Regions from separate parts of the Planococcus sp. VCh962 genome, predicted to be linked through region 1. Evidence: riboswitches for the same ligand, from Rfam matches in the RefSeq annotation. Region 1 holds a riboswitch; each other region holds the start of a gene.

Region 1 (4,442 bases):
TAGTTGTCCCATGTCCGCCAATCCACTTTGTCGCAGAATGGATGACAACGTCAGCGCCGAATTCAATCGGGTTGCTTCCGTATGGTGAAGCGAAGGTGTTGTCAATCAATAAAGGAATTTGATTCTCATGGGCAATATTTGCCACTGCTTCAACATCAAAGACATTCAAGCTCGGATTTCCGATGATTTCCCCAAAAATCGCTTTTGTCTTATCTGTAATGGCTCCACGGAAGTTTTCCGGATTCGTGCCATCCACGAATTTAACGGTGATGCCATAACGCGGCAATGTGTTGGCAAAAAGACTGTATGTACCGCCGTAAAGATTGGCGTCCGCCACAATTTCATCGCCTGCTTCTGCTATGTTCAGGACAGAAAAAGCAATGGCTGCCATTCCTGAAGATAAAGCTACCGCTGCTGTTCCGCCTTCAAGAAGCGCCACGCGCTGTTCAAAAACGTCAACCGTCGGGTTCATGATGCGTGAGTAAATATTTCCTGTTTCTTTTAACCCGAATAAATTCTGGGCATGCTCCGTATTTTTAAACACATAAGAAGTCGTTTTATGGATGGCTACCCCTCTGGCTCCAGTTACTGGATCCGGTTGCTGTGCCCCATGCAATAAAAGCGTTTCAGGTTTAAAGTTTGTCATTTTGTTTCCTCCTAAGGTTTTTTTGATGGAAACCATGGTTGAGGAGGAATAGAAAAAAGCCCCCTTCACTTAAGAAGAGGGCCGTCATATACGGATTGCCTCCTCTCATCTGCCAGATCCCGTCGTCCCGGATCTGTAGGATTTAGCACCTTTCCAAGCGTCGCTTGTTGGTTGCCGGGCATCATAGGGCCTATTCCCTCCGCCTCTCTTGATAAGAGTATTCAGATTTAGTTTTCCATCATGTTGAGAAGTATAAAATAAAACAAATAATTTTGTCAAGTGCATTTTTTCAAAAGATTTTGAAACCTATTACTTTTTTATACGTTTACAGTAATAGAGGTGAACAATAATGATTGTATGGATTGCACTTGCACTTATTTTAGGTTATTTGATCGGCTGTCTGCATGGTTCTATTGCTGCCCAGCTGCTGTCCGGCGTAAATGTCAAAAAAGAAGGCGTCAAAAATTCAGGAGCATCAAATGCAGCCATTGTTCTCGGCTGGAAATATGGAGCACTGGTAGCTTTTCTTGATATTCTTAAAGGAGCGGCTGTTGTGGCAGGTTTCCGCTTGTTGCTGAGCGGCTCTTCTTTCCCTGATGAAATGGTTTGGATGCTGCTGTTCTTCGCAGGAGCCGGTGTCATTTTCGGCCATAACTTTCCGTTCTATATGAACTTTGATGGCGGAAAAGGAACGGCTTCTGTCATCGGCGTCATGTTAGCCCTTGATTGGAAGCTTGGCCTGGCCGGCGGGCTGCTGCTTGTGCTGGCAGCGCTGGCTACCGACTATTTGGTGGTCGGAGTTCTCGTATTATACGGCATGTTTTTTGCCATCGCCTACTGGCCGGCTGAAGGGTTATGGCCTTTAGTAACAGCCTTCGCCTTGTTTGCCATGGCGCTCTGGAAGCATCTCGAAAACATCGCACGCATTAAAAATGGAACAGAAAATAAGGTCTCTTCTGTTTTCCGGAAAAAACCGGCCGGCTCCGCCTAAGATGCCCGCCGCTCTTGGGTCAACTCATATTTTTCTGTATTAAGTTAAATTTTTATTGCAAATCCCCTTGACTTATTCGTTATTTCGCAATAAAGTAAACATTACAAATCGAATAACGTACATCACTTTCTTATCCAGAGAAACCGAGGGACAGGCCCTTTGACGTTTCAGCAGCGGATTCGCTATATGCGAAAACTGTGCTAACTCCTGCAAATGCGATTTTGCATTTGGAAGATGAGAGCGAGATGGTTTCATGCCGAAGCCTTCTTTTTTCTTGTCGATAAGAAAAAAGAAGGCTTTTTTTCGTTCAATAATTAGGAAAGATAGAAAAGTACGCAACAAGATTTGCAGAATTCCCACAGCAAGAGGAGGCAGACAGATGATTCAATTTGAAAGGGTTGCAAAAACCTACCAGTCCGGCAAACAGGAAATCCATGCATTGAACGGGATTGATTTAACTGTCGAAACCGGTGAAATATATGGCGTCATCGGGTTCAGCGGCGCCGGCAAAAGTTCATTGATCCGAACGGTCAATTTGCTGGAACGGCCAACAACCGGCCGGGTTTTAATACACGGCAAAGACATATCTACTTTATCCAGCAAAGAAATACGGGAAACACGGAAAGACATCGGAATGATTTTCCAGCACTTTAATTTGCTGAATTCGAAGACCGTTTTCCACAATGTAGCCATGCCGCTTATTTTAGCGAAAACGCCAAAAAACAAGATCAAAGAGCAAGTCAAAGATCTGCTGGACTTTGTTGGCCTTGCTGACCAGGCTGAAAAGTATCCGGACCAGCTCTCGGGTGGACAGAAACAGCGTATTGGCATTGCCCGCGCACTTGCCACTAATCCTTCTGTTCTCTTATGTGATGAAGCAACGTCAGCCCTTGATCCGCAGACGACGCAATCCATTCTGGAATTACTCCGGCGCGTCAATCGTGAATACAATATCACTATATTATTGATTACGCATGAAATGGGTGTTATTCGTGAAATCTGTGATAAAGTGGCTGTTCTCGAAGCAGGAAAAGTGATTGAACAAGGAAGCGTATTCGACGTATTCACTAAACCGCAACATCCCACTACCCAAAGGTTTGTCCGGTCAGTGATGAACGATGAACTCCCAGAATCATTGCTTAACCAGATTCAGGATCCTAATCGCAGCCATGCGATTTACCGCATCCAATTTACCGGATCTGCGGTCGGACAGCCATTGATGTCGAGAGTTTCCCGCGAATTCAATTTGGATCTCAATGTGCTGTTCGGCAATATTACAGAACTGCAAGGCTCGCCTTACGGCAATCTGATTGTAGAGTTTTCTGGTCCTCCTGTTGAAATCCAGCAGGCCTTAAAAGCTATCCGGAGCGACACAGTCAAGGTTGAGGAGGTAGCAAACTATGCTAATTGATAACGAACAAATTTTAGAGGCCCTTTGGGAAACGGTTTATATGACGGGAGCTTCCTTTTTCTTTTCATTGATCATTGGATTCCCGCTTGGCATTTTGCTGGTTGTCACCCGCAAAGGGCATTTATTGGAAAACGAATCGGTTTCAAAAGTACTGAATGTCATCATCAATATTTTCCGGTCCGTGCCGTTTATCATTTTGATGGTTGCCATTATTCCACTGACCCGGCTGATCGTTGGCACATCCATCGGAACAGCCGCTGCCATTGTCCCTCTCGTCTTTTACGCTGGCCCTTATATTGCACGGCTGATCGAGAACTCGCTCTTAGAAGTCGATAAAGGCGTTATCGAAGCCGCTCAGGCAATGGGCGCTTCGCCAGCCCAGATCATCTTCCGCTTTTTAATCCCGGAAGCATTAAGTTCACTGGTGCTGGCCCTGACCATTGCAATTGTCGGTTTAATCGGGGCATCCGCTATGGCTGGTGCAATCGGTGGCGGCGGTCTCGGAGATTTAGCGATTACCTATGGATACCAGCGCTTTGACACATTAGTCATGTTCATCACCGTTGCCATTCTTGTTGTCCTTGTGCAAGGCGTCCAATCGTTTGGCAACGTCTTATCAAAACGGGTCAGAAGAAGTTAAAAATTGCAGGCAGCATGTGTGAAATTTTAATTGATTGCCAAACAATATTAAAACAAACAACTATTGGAGGAATAACAACATGAAGAAAATTACATCCCTTTTATTACTGGCCTTGGTGGCTTTGATCCTAGCAGCGTGCGGAGGCGGCGATGAAGAAAGTGCTGATGGAAACAGAAAAGTCACACTTGGCATCAGTGGTTCGGACACGACAATCTGGGATTATGTAGCGGAAAAAGCTGCAAAAGAAGGAATTGACATTGAAATCGTTACGTTTTCGGATTATGTCGCTCCTAACATGGCGCTTGCCGAAGGAGAATTGGATTTGAATGCTTTCCAAACCATTTCCTATTTCGATGAATTTGTTGCAGAACATAATATTGACATCGTACCCATCGGTTCAACAGTTATTGCACCGATGGGCCTTTACTCAGAAAAGTACAAGTCCATTGACGAACTTCCAGAAGGTGCTCAAATTGCTTTGCCAAATGAAGCAACAAATATGGGACGCGGATTATTGCTATTGCAAGAGGCTGGATTGATCAAACTTTCTGAAGATGCTGGATTGACTGGAACAGCGGATGACATTATTGAAAACCCCAAAAAAATCGAGCTGGTTCCAATGGTATCAGGTCAGACACCACGCGCTATGCCGGATGTAGCTGCTTCCATCATCAACAACGGCGTTGCGGTTGACGCAGGATTGAATCCGACAGAAGACCCGATTGCCCGTGAAAGTGAAACAGCGGCGCCTTAT
Region 2 (4,442 bases), on a different contig from region 1:
CTCTAATTTGTTTGCGGACATCTTATCCGACCTTGGCAGCGCGCTTGCAGGCAGCCTGGGTCTCGCGCCAAGCGCAAACCTCAACCCGGAGCGGAATACTCCAAGCATGTTTGAATCGGTCCACGGTTCCGCGCCAGATATCGTAGGCAAAGGCATCGCGAATCCAATCGGTTCCATTGGCAGTGTAGCGATGATGCTTGATCATCTTGGGCTTAAGGAAGAAGCGGAGCTGCTGAACTGGGCTATTGCTGAAACGACGCGCCAAGGCATCATGACACGTGATATCGGAGGGACGCATGACACTCAGGCAGTAACAGATGCAATTATTGAAAACTTGTCTGCTGTAAAGGAGGAAGTTCATAAATGAGAATTAAGAAATTGACTGGAAGCGGATGCGGATAGAAGAACCGGTGTATTGAAAGAACTGCTTGGCTCCAACGGAAACGAGGTGGACGTCTGCAAAATCCGGATTGTGGGCAGGCAGTAATCAATCCGGCGGAAATCATCAACCAGCTATAAGAATAGCTATTGGTCTAAGAAAGGCGATCCATTCCAAACCGGGATGGACTGTTTTACTATCGCTTAAAAGGTTTCAGTTGTTCGGCGGCGTCATCGTGCTGCCGGTCATTGGAATGCTAATTGGACAAGTCAGTGGGCTGTTCCTGCTCGGGATCCAGCTGACGCTGCTGATTTCAGCAGGGCTTCTGATCGTCAATTTGATGTTGCTGCACCGGATTTCCAAGTACAATGACCGCTTTGTTTTATTTGAAAAACAGATTCATTAAATCCAAAACAGCCCGGCATCTCAAATGATGCCGGGCTGCCGTTATTCAATTTCCGAAATGGATAGCTTCCCATTCGGGGCGCAAAATCCCCATCACGATGACGTCAAAGCGTTTGCCGTCACGGTAAACCATCGAGCGCTTGCGGCCTTCTATTTGAAAGCCCGCTTTTTCATATGCCCGGATGCCGCCTTTATTGTACTCGATCACTTCGAGGCCGACCCGGTCCAGGTTCAATTCATGGAAAGCATAGCGGAGAATCAGTTTCAGCGCATCCGATCCGTAGCCTTTGCTGCGGTCCGCGGCATCCCCGATGCCGATGGCCATCATCCCGGCGCGGTTATTCCATTCAATTGAGTGGATAACAATGAAGCCGATCAAACGGTCTCCATTAATTGTTCTCAGTCGGAAATAAGCTTCATTAGGGTTCGGGGCGCCTTCACCAGAAAGCTGCTCCCGGCTGCGGGGAAGGGCGAACTCGGTATCGACGTTCCGCAGATATTCCGCGTCTTCTCCCCATTGCAGCATGATGTCTGTGTCTTCTTCTCGCGGCAGTGAAAGCTTCAGCTTTTCACCGGTAAAAAGGTTTGAAGTAATGGTTGTCATGTCAGTCTCCTTAGCATTTGTGATTTTTCAACACCTCATTAATTGAAAACCGGTCTGTCATACGCAATAACCTCAACCCCTTAACCTGTAGTAGTTCCATCATAGAATTTTTAATAATGGATGGCAATAAACAATGTGGAAAAGTTGACGGTAAAATAAAAAGATTAAGAATTTTAGAAAGCGCTTTAAACACGACAGGGAAAAGGTTCAAAGAAAAACCTGTAAATTAATACCGGAATAAGTAGTTATAAAATTTGAAATGTTTGGTTGACTTTAATATTTCCTAGTATTATGATTGGATTTAAATTTAATAATCTTATCCAGAGAAGCCGAGGGACTGGCCCATTGACGCTTCAGCAACCTCTGACATTTGTCGGAAAGGTGCTAATTCCAGCAAGATTTTTTCTTGGGAGATAAGAGAGCGGATTCTGTCCATTTACGCAGCCCTCTTTTCTCGATTGTTGAGAAAAAGAGGGCTTTTTATATTTTCTGCTGTCGGTGCCGCATAAATTTAACGATTAAAAATGAGGAGGAAGAATATGACGAAGAAACGGATTTACTTGAACGCATTTGAAATGGTATGTGCGGGTGGGCACCAGTCCCCTGGCTTATGGGTACATGAAGACGATCGTTCCCATACGTACACAGACAGTGAATACTGGATTGAACTTGCCAAGCTTTTGGAAAAAGGGAAATTCGATGCGGTGTTTTTGGCGGATGTGCTGGGTACTTATGACGTTTATAACGGATCCCGGGATGCCGCGCTCCGCAATGCCGTACAGTCTCCGGTCAATGATCCGCTGCTGGTCGTGCCGCTGATGTCTTCAGTAACTAAACATTTGAGTTTCGGGGTCACAGCTTCGGTCAGTCATGAACATCCTTATACATTTGCGCGGCGCATGTCGACACTGGATCATTTGACGAAAGGGCGGATCGGCTGGAATGTGGTGACCTCTTATCTGAAAAGTGCTGCGCTCAATATCGGTCTGGAAGATCAAATGAACCATGACCAGCGCTACGACTTCGCAGCTGAGTTTCTGGAGGTCTGCTATAAGCTATGGGAAGGAAGCTGGGAAGAGGGCGCTGTCGTCCGCGATAAACAGACGAAAGTCTACACCGATCCTTCAAAGGTCAATGACATCCGGCATGAAGGGAAATATTTCAAAGTGCCTGGCGCGCACTTGTCAGAACCTTCGCCGCAGCGTACACCGGTGTTGTTTCAGGCAGGCGCTTCACCGCGCGGCCGTGAATTTGCAGCCAAGCATGCGGAATCCGTCTTCACAGCGGGACCGACAACCCAAGTAGTGAAAAAGGGAGTAGCCGCATTGCGGGAACGGATCCAGGCAAACGGGCGCAATCCCGAAGATGTCATCGTCTATACAACATTCACGGCCATCGTCGGCAAGACGGAAGAGGAAGCGCAAGCCAAATACGAGGAACTGAAAAGCTACGTCAGTTACGAAGGAGCTCTTGCGCTGCTCGGCGGCTGGACGGGCATCGATTTTTCAGGCTATGATCCTGACGACACGTTGGAGTATATCCAAAGCAATGCCATGCAGTCAGCGGTGGAAGTATTTACACGTGCCGATCCGGACCGCAAATGGACCATCCGTGAACTTGCCACATTTGTCGGCATTGGCGGCAGAGGGCCCGTCGCAGTAGGGACTCCAGAACAGATTGCGGATGAAATCGAATATTGGGCGGAAGAAACAGGCGTTGACGGCTTCAACCTCGCCTATACGCTAGCCCCTGGCAGTTTTAAGGACTTTGTTGAACTCGTCATTCCTGTCCTGCAGGAACGCGGCCTTGTCCAGAAAGAATATGCAGAAGGCACATATCGCGAAAAAATTTATGGAAAAGGCCAGACCGGATTGAAAGAAACGCATCCCGGAGCAAGCTACAAACAATTGCACCAGCCGGTTGAAAACTAAGGGGGAGTGGACATGATTACAGCTTACTGGATTGCAGTCGCGGTTTTCTGGATTGCCGGACTGGCACTATGGGATAAGATCTATCCAAAAACGAAGCAGAAAGGAGAGGAAAGCAATGAGTGAAAATACAACATGGCTACTGCCATTTATTATCGTAATGCTTGTCGGCTATTTTGCATGGACGACGTGGCTCGGCAAGAAAGGCGCTGTCCACAGCGGTTCGATGAAAGGCTTTGCCCTTGCTAAAGGTAAAATAAGGCCGTCTTTGGTCGGCCTGAGTTTCGGCGCTTCCTACGCGAGCGCGAATTTATTCCTCGGCGTCCCGGGCTGGGCCTATACATATGGGTTGTCGACATTATGGTACACCATTGGCTGCTTTGGCGTCACATGGCTCGGTTTGCTGCTGTTCACGAAGACCTTCTGGCGCTATGGCCAGAAAAATGGCGGCAGCCTGACCCTTCCACAATGGCTCGGCAATCGCTATAATAGCAAAACGCTTCAAGTGCTCGTGGCACTTTTGGTATTGTTCAATATCTATTATATTGTTGGCCAGAATGTTGGGCTTGCCACGATGTTTGAAACGGTCATCGGCATCCCGTATATGTGGGGCATTGCGATCGGCGTCGGCATTACCATTGTCTACGTCAGTCTCGGTGGCGCTTTTGCCCAGATAGTCAGTGACGGTATACAAGGCACCGCGATGGCGGTTGTTTCGATCCTGCTGTTCCTCTCGCTGCTGTGGACGATTGGTGGGGGCATGAATGTCTTCGGAACACTTTACTCGGAACTCCGTGCAATCGATCCGGCGTTGGTGGCACCGCTCTCAAACGGTGGCCCTTTCTATAGCGGCTTTGCTATTTTAAGCATCCAGTGGCTGCTGTTTTCATTCGTACTGCTGCCGCATTTGATGAACAAAGTGTTGACCGTTGAAAAAGAAGAGGATTTGCGGACCTTCACTTTATCAGCCGGGTTTTCCCTCTTCGTCTTATCCGTCTTTTCGGTCTTTGCCGGCCTTGCGGCACGCGTTATCTTGCCGGGTCTCGCTTCAGCGGACAGTGCCATCCCGGCCTATATCATGGAAGCCTTCCCGGTTGTCATCGTTGCCTTGCTTGTCATGGGATTG
Region 3 (4,442 bases), on a different contig from region 1:
TTTCCCATTGCCGTCAAATCAAAAATGACAGTGTCAGCCTGGGTTTCATAAATGCGCACCAGCAAGCGTGGCGTAAATGCCAATACCTGTTCTTCAGTCAAATCGCCAAATAAGGGAATGAGCAGCCGTTGTGTATCCAACTGGATGCATGGTGCAGATAATTCCCTCACTTTTTGAAGCAATTCCAGCGTTCGTTCTTTTTCCTGAAAAAGATCATAATCCGTTTCCCGAAGTCTTTCCCGAAGTTTGGCCAATTGGCCCGAAACACGTTCCAGCTGATTGTCCTTCGGCACAATGATAAGAGAAAGAAAGGTCGGATCACTCCAATTGCCATAAACATCCGCTAAAAATAAATCGCCTTTGTTAGAGACGAAATTCAGTTCAAATTTAGGCTGAAGGGGTTCGGAACTCAGCAAAGTCCGAGCTTTTTGCAAACTATCTGCATCAACGATATCTGTGAATTTGCGGCATTCTCCAAATAATTCATATGCTTCAATAGAGTAGTCAACTACAGATAATTCATTGTTCACTTTAAATGCCGGGAGCGGCAAACCATTAAATTGAGATTTCGTAGTCATTTTCAGGCTTCTCTCCCGTCTTGATCCAAAGTTCTAATTGGTTTAAGTCTCTTACCACCATTGCCCCGCTGTTTCTTAAAGAATTCGAATTCGAAATATTGACTGCACGTCCGCCGACCAGAACAGCCGGCTGGAACTTCAATGCCAAAAATTCATTTACGTAGGTTTTCAATAAAGGCAATCTGTAAGCTAGCGCTGCCGACAAAGCAATGACGTCAGGTTTCCATTTTTCTGCTGCTTCCAAAGCATGCGGCAGTGGCAGATTCGGTCCCATATATTGGACCGACCAGCCATATTCCCGGAACAGAGATGCCACCATCTTCAATCCGATATAATGGTCTTCTCCTTCTGGCCCCAATACCATGACTTTTCTTTCCCCGCCGCTTTCTGCCAGTTTTCTATTTTCTACAGCAGATACCACGAAATCGCAGATTGCGGTAGCCAAATGTTCATCGGCAACTGTGATTTCATTGTTTTCCCATAACGTGCCGACATGATACATCGCCGGCGTCAGTAATTGGTCGAACAATTCTTTTCGGCTATGGCTTTCAAGAAAAGATTGAATCTGGCGCAATGCTTCCATATCTTCCCCTTGCAGAAACAATTCCGCTAGTTGGGTTGGCTGCATTATCTCCTCAACCTCCTTTTGCTACGATTTAGAAAGTAATTTATTTGCTTGCCGAAGGCAATCCAGCATAAAGTTTTCTTCAAGTTTTTCCGTTTTTCCTGGAAGAATCTTAATGAGCCGTTCAAAATTATCAATGATGAGTGCTGTTTCCACATTGCGGCTGTTCAATACCGTTTCCAGCCAGCGGCTGTAATCTAAAAATACTTGTTTGTCTTCCAGTTCATAAGCTGTTTCGAGATGATCCAAATGATGATGATTGTCTTTCTCGGTATGCTGGAAGCCCTGTTCACCGAACCGTTCCCAAAGGCTTGGATACGCTTCATAAATGCTTGTGGCTGTTTCCAAGGCGATTTGATCTTTAATAGCTTTGTTCATTCGGCGACGACCTCGTATTGCCGGACTTTCGGCACGATTCCTGCTAATGCCTTGTCCGGATAATGTTTTTCAAGTTCATGGATTTCTTTGAATTCATTGCTTCGGACCCATTTCAAATAAGCTTCTTTTGAATGCCATTCCAAATGCACCGTCAATTCATTTAACTTTTTAGTGTTCTGAATCAGGCGAAACTGATGAAAGCCTTCGGCCTGGTCCACCCGCCGGGAACGATTTTGATATATTTTTATGAGATCCTTTGTCTTTTCTTCTGGCACTTCTACTGTTGACGTCACAATATACATCCACATTCCCCTTTTAATGATTGATATTGCTAATTATAACCTTTCGCTATTCGAATTAAAAGAAATGCACTGTTGCCGAACTCCCTTTCGGTTCAAAGTCATTTTTTGATAATTTTCACTTTTCCCTTGCACTTCTATTCGAATTGCTCTAAACTTTGAAATATCGAACAGCGTATAACTTCATATTTAATTTCTTATCAAGAGAGACGGAGGGATTTGGCCCTATGATGTCTCAGCAACCAGCCTCGCGGCCACGGTGCTAATTCCAATAGGCATTCGCCTAAAAGATGAGAAGATTGTGTTCCTGAACAGGGGCTTTCTTCTTTTTTGAAGAAAGCCCCTGTTTTTATTAAAAAGATGGCGAAGTTTTAATCATCGATTTCCCTTAGGCTTTCGCCAAATTTGAAGAGGAGGTTTGTCACTTATGACCGATCATTTGGAAACTCAATTTATCCATTCAACCGGAGTTGACCGGCGAACCGGTGCAGTAAATGTGCCTATATACTTGTCTTCGACCTTTCACCAGCCAAGCTTTGATGAATTTGGTCCTTTCGATTATAGCCGTTCAGGAAACCCGACGCGCTTAAAGCTGGAAGAAACAATCGCCAAACTGGAAAATGGCACACGCGGTTTTGCGTTCGCTTCCGGCATGTCCGCCATCTCTTCCGCGTTCATGCTTCTTTCTGCAGGCGATCATGTATTGGTGTCTGAAGACGTCTACGGCGGCACTTACCGTTTTGTTACAGAAGTGCTGAACAAATTCCAAATCGATTACACGTTTGTCAATATGACCGATTTAAGTAAAATGGCTGAAGCAATCCGGCCAAATACTAAAGTGATTTATATTGAGACACCTTCTAATCCAGTCATGAACATCACCGATATTGAAATTGCCGCAAAACTGGCAAAAGCCAACGATTGCCTGACATTTGTCGACAATACCTTCATGACGCCGCTTTATCAAAATCCGCTGGACCTCGGAGCAGACCTTGTCCTTCATAGTGCGACGAAATTCCTTTCTGGACACAGTGATATCATTGCAGGGCTTGCCGTTACAAAAGATGTGGAACTGGGCGACCGGCTTGGGTTTATTCAAAACACATTCGGTTCTGTTTTAGGAGCACAGGATTCCTATAACTTGATCCAAGGCATTAAAACTTTGGGGGCCCGGCTCAAGCAGTCAGCCGCTTCAGCTCGCATCATCGCCGATTATCTGCACAGCCATCCGGTAATTGAAGAAGTTTTTTATCCGGGTTTTCGTTTCCATCCGGGCTACCCGATCCATGAACGGCAAGCCTCAGGTGCAGGAGCAGTCCTGTCATTTCGCTTGGCAGATAAAGCAGCTGCCTGGACGTTTGTTGAGAGCTTGCGCATTCCCATCTTCGCTGTCAGCTTAGGCGCAGTCGAGTCGATTTTATCGTATCCAGCGACGATGTCCCATGCCTCTATGCCGAGAGAAGAACGTGAAAAGCGGGGCATTACAGACGGATTATTGCGCCTGTCAGTCGGATTGGAACATACCGATGATTTACTGGAAGACTTGGAACAAGCATTGCAGAAAGTCCGGGAATCTGCCGGAATCACATCGTCTATACGATAAATAGCAACTTTTCTCCTCTTGTCCAACAAAAAAGCCGTTCAATCGATTAGATTGAACGGCTTTCTTCTATATATATGTTAACTGCCTGACCCGGTCGCAACTTCAACTGACTGATTTTCCTGCACAGATGCGTATTTTGCTACACCTGTTTCCACTGCTGCTTTTGCAACAGCTTCTGCCACTGCTGGTGCTACCCGCAGATCGAATGGAGCCGGAATCACGTAATCATCATGGATTGCCTTATCCTCAATCAAACTGGCAATCGCATGTACAGCCGCAACTTTCATTTCATCATTGATTGCACTTGCCTGAACGTCCAATGCACCTCTGAAAATCCCTGGGAATGCCAATACATTATTGACTTGATTCGGGAAATCAGAGCGGCCAGTTCCCACTACACGAGCCCCTGCCTCTTTCGCCAAATGCGGCAGGATTTCCGGATTTGGATTGGCCATTGCGAAAATGATGGAATCTTGAGCCATACTGCGCACCATGTCCTGGGTAAGAGCACCTTCTGCTGAAACCCCGATAAAGACATCTGCACCTTTGATCACTTCGCTCAGTAATCCTTCAATGCGTTCCGTATTGGTGTTTTCTGCAACTTTTTCCTTGAACGGATTCATGCCGTAGGTCCGCCCTTCAAAAATAGCTCCTTTGGTGTCACACATGATCAGCTGGCTGCAGCCGAACTTTCTCAATAGCTTAACCACCGCTATGCCAGCAGCGCCTGCTCCGTTGACGACTATTTTTGTTTCTGAAATATTTTTTCCGACTAATTTTAGAGCGTTGATCAAACCAGCTAATGTAACAATTGCTGTTCCATGCTGATCGTCATGGAACACCGGAATGCCCATTTCTGCTTTCAAACGCTCTTCAACAATAAAACATGTCGGAGCGGAAATATCTTCTAAGTTCACCCCGCCAAAACCGGGTTCCAGCAATTTGACGGTTTGAATAAT
Region 4 (4,442 bases), on a different contig from region 1:
AAATAAGCATTGTGGACGCCTTCGATGACATCCGGGCGGACGATATTCAAGTATTCGTTGCAGCCATCAAGCTGCTCTCCGCCGAAATCTTCTGCTGACAAATCGGCATTCTGGATCATCGTTCCCGTAGCACCGTCAATAATCAATATTCTCTTTTCGAGTTGCTGTTCAATTAGCTGTTTTGACATGGCTGCTATCGCTCTCTTTCTGTATATCAAGTTGGCGGATATATTCAATCAATTCCAAAGACATATCGTAGCGGAAAAATGGGGTGATCAAGTAAATGCCATGGAATAAATCCGCTGCTGTATCGATCAATTCTTTTGCAATCTGGATGCCTTCTTTGGTAGCGCGGTCTTTATCATTGCCGCAAGCACGCATCCGCTCCAGTGCATCTTCCGACAACTTGATGCCAGGCACTTCATTATGCAGGAATTCGGCACTGCGGATACTGGTCAAAGGCATCACTCCGAGGAAAATAGGGGTTTTCAAATGCTTTGTCGCTTCATAGATTTCAACGATTTTCTCTTTTGTGTAAACCGGCTGCGAAATGAAATAATCCGCCCCGCTTTCTATTTTCTTTTCAAGCCGCGCGACTGCCCGGTCTAAAACGCGGACATTCGGATTAAATGCGGCAGCTACGGAGAAGTTCGCTTTTTTGCGCAGCGGTTTACCGGAAAATGAAATGCCTTCATTCAGCTTTTTGATCAACTGGATCAATTCCAGGCTCGAGACATCATAAACACTTGTCGCCCCAGGAAAATCCCCCACTTTTGTCGGGTCTCCTGTTACTGCAAGAATATCATGGATTCCCAATGCATCGAGTCCCATCAAATGCGACTGCAAGCCGATCAAATTCCGGTCGCGGCATGTAATATGTGCAAGAGGGCGGATTTGTTCCTGGTGTTTCAAGATGGATCCCATTGCCAGATTGCTGACTCTTGGAGAAGCGAGTGAATTGTCCGCCATCGTAACTGCGTCCACACCTGCTGCATTCAGCGCTTTTGAACCTTCAATGAACTTTGTAATATCCAAATGTTTCGGTGTATCCAGCTCCACAATAATGGTGCGTTCCGTTTTCGCTTTTTCATGAAGCGGTGCTACTTCCAGTGCTTCTGCTTCGCGAATAACAATCGGCTTTTTCTTTATCACTTCTTTTTGGGTAATCGGTTTTAAATTGCCGATGCGCTTTTTCAGCGCTTCGATGTGCTTTGGCGTGGTGCCGCAACAGCCGCCAATCAGGCGCGCGCCTTCTTCTCTTAATAATAATCCTGCACGCCCGAAATAATCAGCTTCCGACTCATAGACCACACGGCCATTTTCAAGATCCAGTAAGCTGGCGTTCGGATAAGCCGAAAGGAACGCTTTTTCCGGCAACGATACTTCTTCCAGCGCCTGGATCGTATGATGCGGCCCCAAACGGCAATTGACACCGACAATGTCCGCACCTAATCCTTCCAGCTGGTGCAGGGCATCATTCAAAGCCATGCCGTTTTGCAAAATGCCCGGCTCGTGCATCGACACTTGGGCAATCAGCGGCACATCGGTCACTTTCCGTAAATGGCTGACGGTCGCAGCCAGTTCTTCAAAATCATAATAAGTCTCAAGCAGCAAGGCATCCGGGTCTCCCGCCAGTAAATATCCTGCTTGCTGATCCACCATCGCGATGATTTCCTGCAGAGTGGCATCGCTTTTCCGGATGCCCCGGATGCCGCCAATTGTCCCAAAAACAAATTGGTCGCCGGCGGCAGCTGCTCTTTTCGCGATGCGAATAGCCGCTTCGTTGATCTCTTTGACTTGATGTTCCAATCCATAGCGCGCAAGTTTTAAGGCATTGCCGCCATACGTATTGGTTTGGATAATGTCCGCACCTGCCTGAATGTATTCCTGGTGAATCTTTTCAATGATTTCCGGCCGCTGCAAATTCAATTCCTCATTGCAGTATTCGATGCCGTAAGAATACAATAGGGTTCCCATCGCGCCGTCTGCCGTCAGTATTCTCGTCTTTAGCTCATCTAGTAAACCCATGCTCTTCACCCTCCTAAATATACAAAAAAAGCCATCTTTGAAAAAGAAGGCTTTACGATTAATAAACTCGTTCCTTTTCATCTGCCAGACATTTGCATGCCTGCTGGATTTAGCACCTGACCATTAATGGCTGGTTGCTGAAGCGTCATAGGGCCAGTCCCTCGACTTCTCTCGATAAGAATTCACTATTCAGTTATGATTCGATGTTAACGGCAATGAGTGGCGATTCCTTTGACTGATGTTTCTCTTTATTCCACTTTAACGGGCAGTATGGCTCCCGCTTTGGCAAGCGGGAAGCCGACTGACCGTAAAAGTCCGATTGATTCAACTAACCATCAGTGGAGTAAGATCCCCACTGATTGAAGTTTCTCTTTATATCTTCAAATCCTACCTGTATCCAGGCTTCAGGTCAAGTTGATTTATCTAAAAAGATTGAACTTTCTGTGTTGAAGAGTGATTTATCAAAGAGGTGTGTTTTTTGCCGCTTGAATTGGATCAAATTCCGCTGCGTGGACCTCGAATTTGTACCAGGTAAAATCTCCATCTTCCAGCTGCCACGTAATTTCGATCTTTGAAGGGACTTTGATTCCGCCAGCGCTGTGATGCTCTTTGATTTCAGCCACGCACGGCACAAGTGGCGCTTCCGGGCTATTGTCTTTGTAGCGATGGGCGACAATTTTCTGCAGCTCTCCGTCTTCCTTAAAATGATATATTGCCGATCCCGATACCCCTTGATAATCCATGGTGGCCTTGGCTGTATTTTCATCAATTTCTTCCCAGTTGATATAGGGGCTGAGGGCGGCTGTCGGATACCAGGACACTTCCATTAAATACCGCTGCAATGCCGACTGATCCGTTTTTTCATTATCAGCTACTCGGGTAAGCGGAAACAGCCCTCCTGCTTTAACCAGCATGTCAGCTTTTCCTGATTCGAAACTGTCCCGGCCCACAACTTGGACAAAAGGCAGCATGTTCATTTTCACTGTCCAGGTAAACGACGGCGGATCGGTCGTAACGGTCTGTTCCGCTTCCGCTTTTATCCACTCCTGCTGTTCGGGCTTCAACCTCATCCAGCCGGTTTGCCTAAGAAAAATAGTACGGATTTGGTCCTTGCCGACAATCCCGACATGGGTCAGCCATTTTTTCACAGGTGCTGGAAGCGGCTCCAGCATATCCTCTGTTATTTCACGCGGCTCTGCATCCGGAACCTTTGCCAGCTGCTGGTCAATTTGTTTCTTGCTCTGGCTGCTGAAATTCCACAACGCCCCTTTATATAACGCAGCTACAGCAACGACGAAAAGTGAAGTCACGACTCTCTTCCTCATCTTACAGCACCTCCATTTTTGCATTACTACCTAATATACGACATTGGAAGAGTTTTTCCTGTCAGAAAAAATGATTTATGCGAGTAATTTGTTCCCATGCATTCAATTCCTCCAGTTCCATCTTCAACAAAGCTTTTAAGGTTTATTCACCCAACCGATTTCATATACTTTCCACCGGGAAAAACTCTTTTAAAGTATAGAGCGGCCGAATGTTTGGCTGATCTTCAAACGGGTGGAACTCGACGCTTCCAACATGCACTCCCATATTGTATTCGCCGATCACCGAGTCCAGAAGGATGAAGACAATCGGAATAATTTCCTCCTCATTTTCTTCTGTCAGCCCTTTGATATAAAGCATCATATTGACTTCTTCCTGCTCTACATCCTGAAGCGCTGTATAATAGACATCCTCCCATGTCAATTCCCTTTTTCCATAATAAACACTGAACTCTTCTTCTGAAGGCTGCCTGAAAGCAATGATTTCAAAGCGTTCAAGTTCCGGAGCAGTTTCCTGCAAATCAAACACCGCTTCAAAACCCTCTACTATGCCGTCCGCACTGATAATAAATTCGCGTTTGCCGTTCTCCGGCTCAGCACTGAACTCAAAAACGAGATGCTTATTCACTTTCTGAAGCTTTTGCTGCAATTCATCAAAAAGCTCTTCCCTATTTTCTTCAGCCAACTCAAAGTAAATTCCCTCATTCTCCTCGAACCATTTCCAAAAAGCTTCAATTTTATTCTTTCGTGTAGGCAGCCATTTCATCCTGTTGATCCCCTCTTTTCCTAACGTCTTTTCTTTTTCTTTCAACGTATTAACATATAATTCTAATCAAGGTAATTATAAAGCCTCACACACAAGTGATTAAAAATTCCTATTTTTCTAATTATAATTAGTAATCAACAGCTAGTCTACAACATTTTAAAAACAAAAAGGTCCATGCTAATTTTATCGTTGCCTGAAGAATTAAAGAAATTTCCGAACGGCATTGAAGCCAGCAATTTTAACTATAATAATAAGTGAAAAATTTTTTGCTACTCGATAAGATTGAAATTATTTTATCCAAAACTCTATACTTAAAAATATGAATT

What was found. Region 1 has a riboswitch for S-adenosylmethionine ahead of AC3AQ9_RS09225 (methionine ABC transporter ATP-binding protein). Riboswitches for the same ligand answer to the same signal wherever they lie in the genome.
Region 2: linked by a shared signal. The riboswitch ahead of AC3AQ9_RS12585 (LLM class flavin-dependent oxidoreductase) and the one ahead of AC3AQ9_RS09225 (methionine ABC transporter ATP-binding protein) in region 1 are both predicted to bind S-adenosylmethionine.
Region 3: linked by a shared signal. The riboswitch ahead of AC3AQ9_RS18100 (aminotransferase class I/II-fold pyridoxal phosphate-dependent enzyme) and the one ahead of AC3AQ9_RS09225 (methionine ABC transporter ATP-binding protein) in region 1 are both predicted to bind S-adenosylmethionine.
Region 4: linked by a shared signal. The riboswitch ahead of AC3AQ9_RS13100 (bifunctional homocysteine S-methyltransferase/methylenetetrahydrofolate reductase) and the one ahead of AC3AQ9_RS09225 (methionine ABC transporter ATP-binding protein) in region 1 are both predicted to bind S-adenosylmethionine.

The regions. Positions count from the first base shown of each region.
Region 1 covers NZ_JBYLHS010000002.1:382,600-387,041, forward strand. The annotation lists gene AC3AQ9_RS09215 (O-acetylhomoserine aminocarboxypropyltransferase/cysteine synthase family protein) at 1-646, opposite strand, end outside; SAM riboswitch class I at 749-864, opposite strand; gene AC3AQ9_RS09220 (glycerol-3-phosphate acyltransferase) at 996-1,637, shown strand; SAM riboswitch class I at 1,765-1,878, shown strand; gene AC3AQ9_RS09225 (methionine ABC transporter ATP-binding protein) at 2,017-3,048, shown strand; gene AC3AQ9_RS09230 (methionine ABC transporter permease) at 3,038-3,688, shown strand; gene AC3AQ9_RS09235 (MetQ/NlpA family ABC transporter substrate-binding protein) at 3,768-4,442, shown strand, end outside.
Region 2 covers NZ_JBYLHS010000003.1:267,298-271,739, forward strand. The annotation lists gene AC3AQ9_RS12570 (tartrate dehydrogenase) at 1-367, shown strand, start outside; gene AC3AQ9_RS12575 (hypothetical protein) at 429-785, shown strand; gene AC3AQ9_RS12580 (GNAT family N-acetyltransferase) at 831-1,379, opposite strand; SAM riboswitch class I at 1,702-1,808, shown strand; gene AC3AQ9_RS12585 (LLM class flavin-dependent oxidoreductase) at 1,928-3,319, shown strand; gene AC3AQ9_RS12590 (sodium:solute symporter family transporter) at 3,435-4,442, shown strand, end outside.
Region 3 covers NZ_JBYLHS010000009.1:80,215-84,656, forward strand. The annotation lists gene AC3AQ9_RS18080 (STAS domain-containing protein) at 1-578, opposite strand, end outside; gene AC3AQ9_RS18085 (cobalamin B12-binding domain-containing protein) at 556-1,206, opposite strand; gene AC3AQ9_RS18090 (hypothetical protein) at 1,228-1,581, opposite strand; gene AC3AQ9_RS18095 (antibiotic biosynthesis monooxygenase family protein) at 1,578-1,883, opposite strand; SAM riboswitch class I at 2,075-2,177, shown strand; gene AC3AQ9_RS18100 (aminotransferase class I/II-fold pyridoxal phosphate-dependent enzyme) at 2,308-3,483, shown strand; gene ystJ (NADP-dependent malic enzyme) at 3,561-4,442, opposite strand, start outside.
Region 4 covers NZ_JBYLHS010000004.1:89,467-93,908, reverse strand. The annotation lists gene metH (methionine synthase) at 1-188, opposite strand, end outside; gene AC3AQ9_RS13100 (bifunctional homocysteine S-methyltransferase/methylenetetrahydrofolate reductase) at 169-2,028, opposite strand; SAM riboswitch class I at 2,103-2,209, opposite strand; gene AC3AQ9_RS13095 (DUF6920 family protein) at 2,490-3,353, opposite strand; gene AC3AQ9_RS13090 (hypothetical protein) at 3,514-4,116, opposite strand.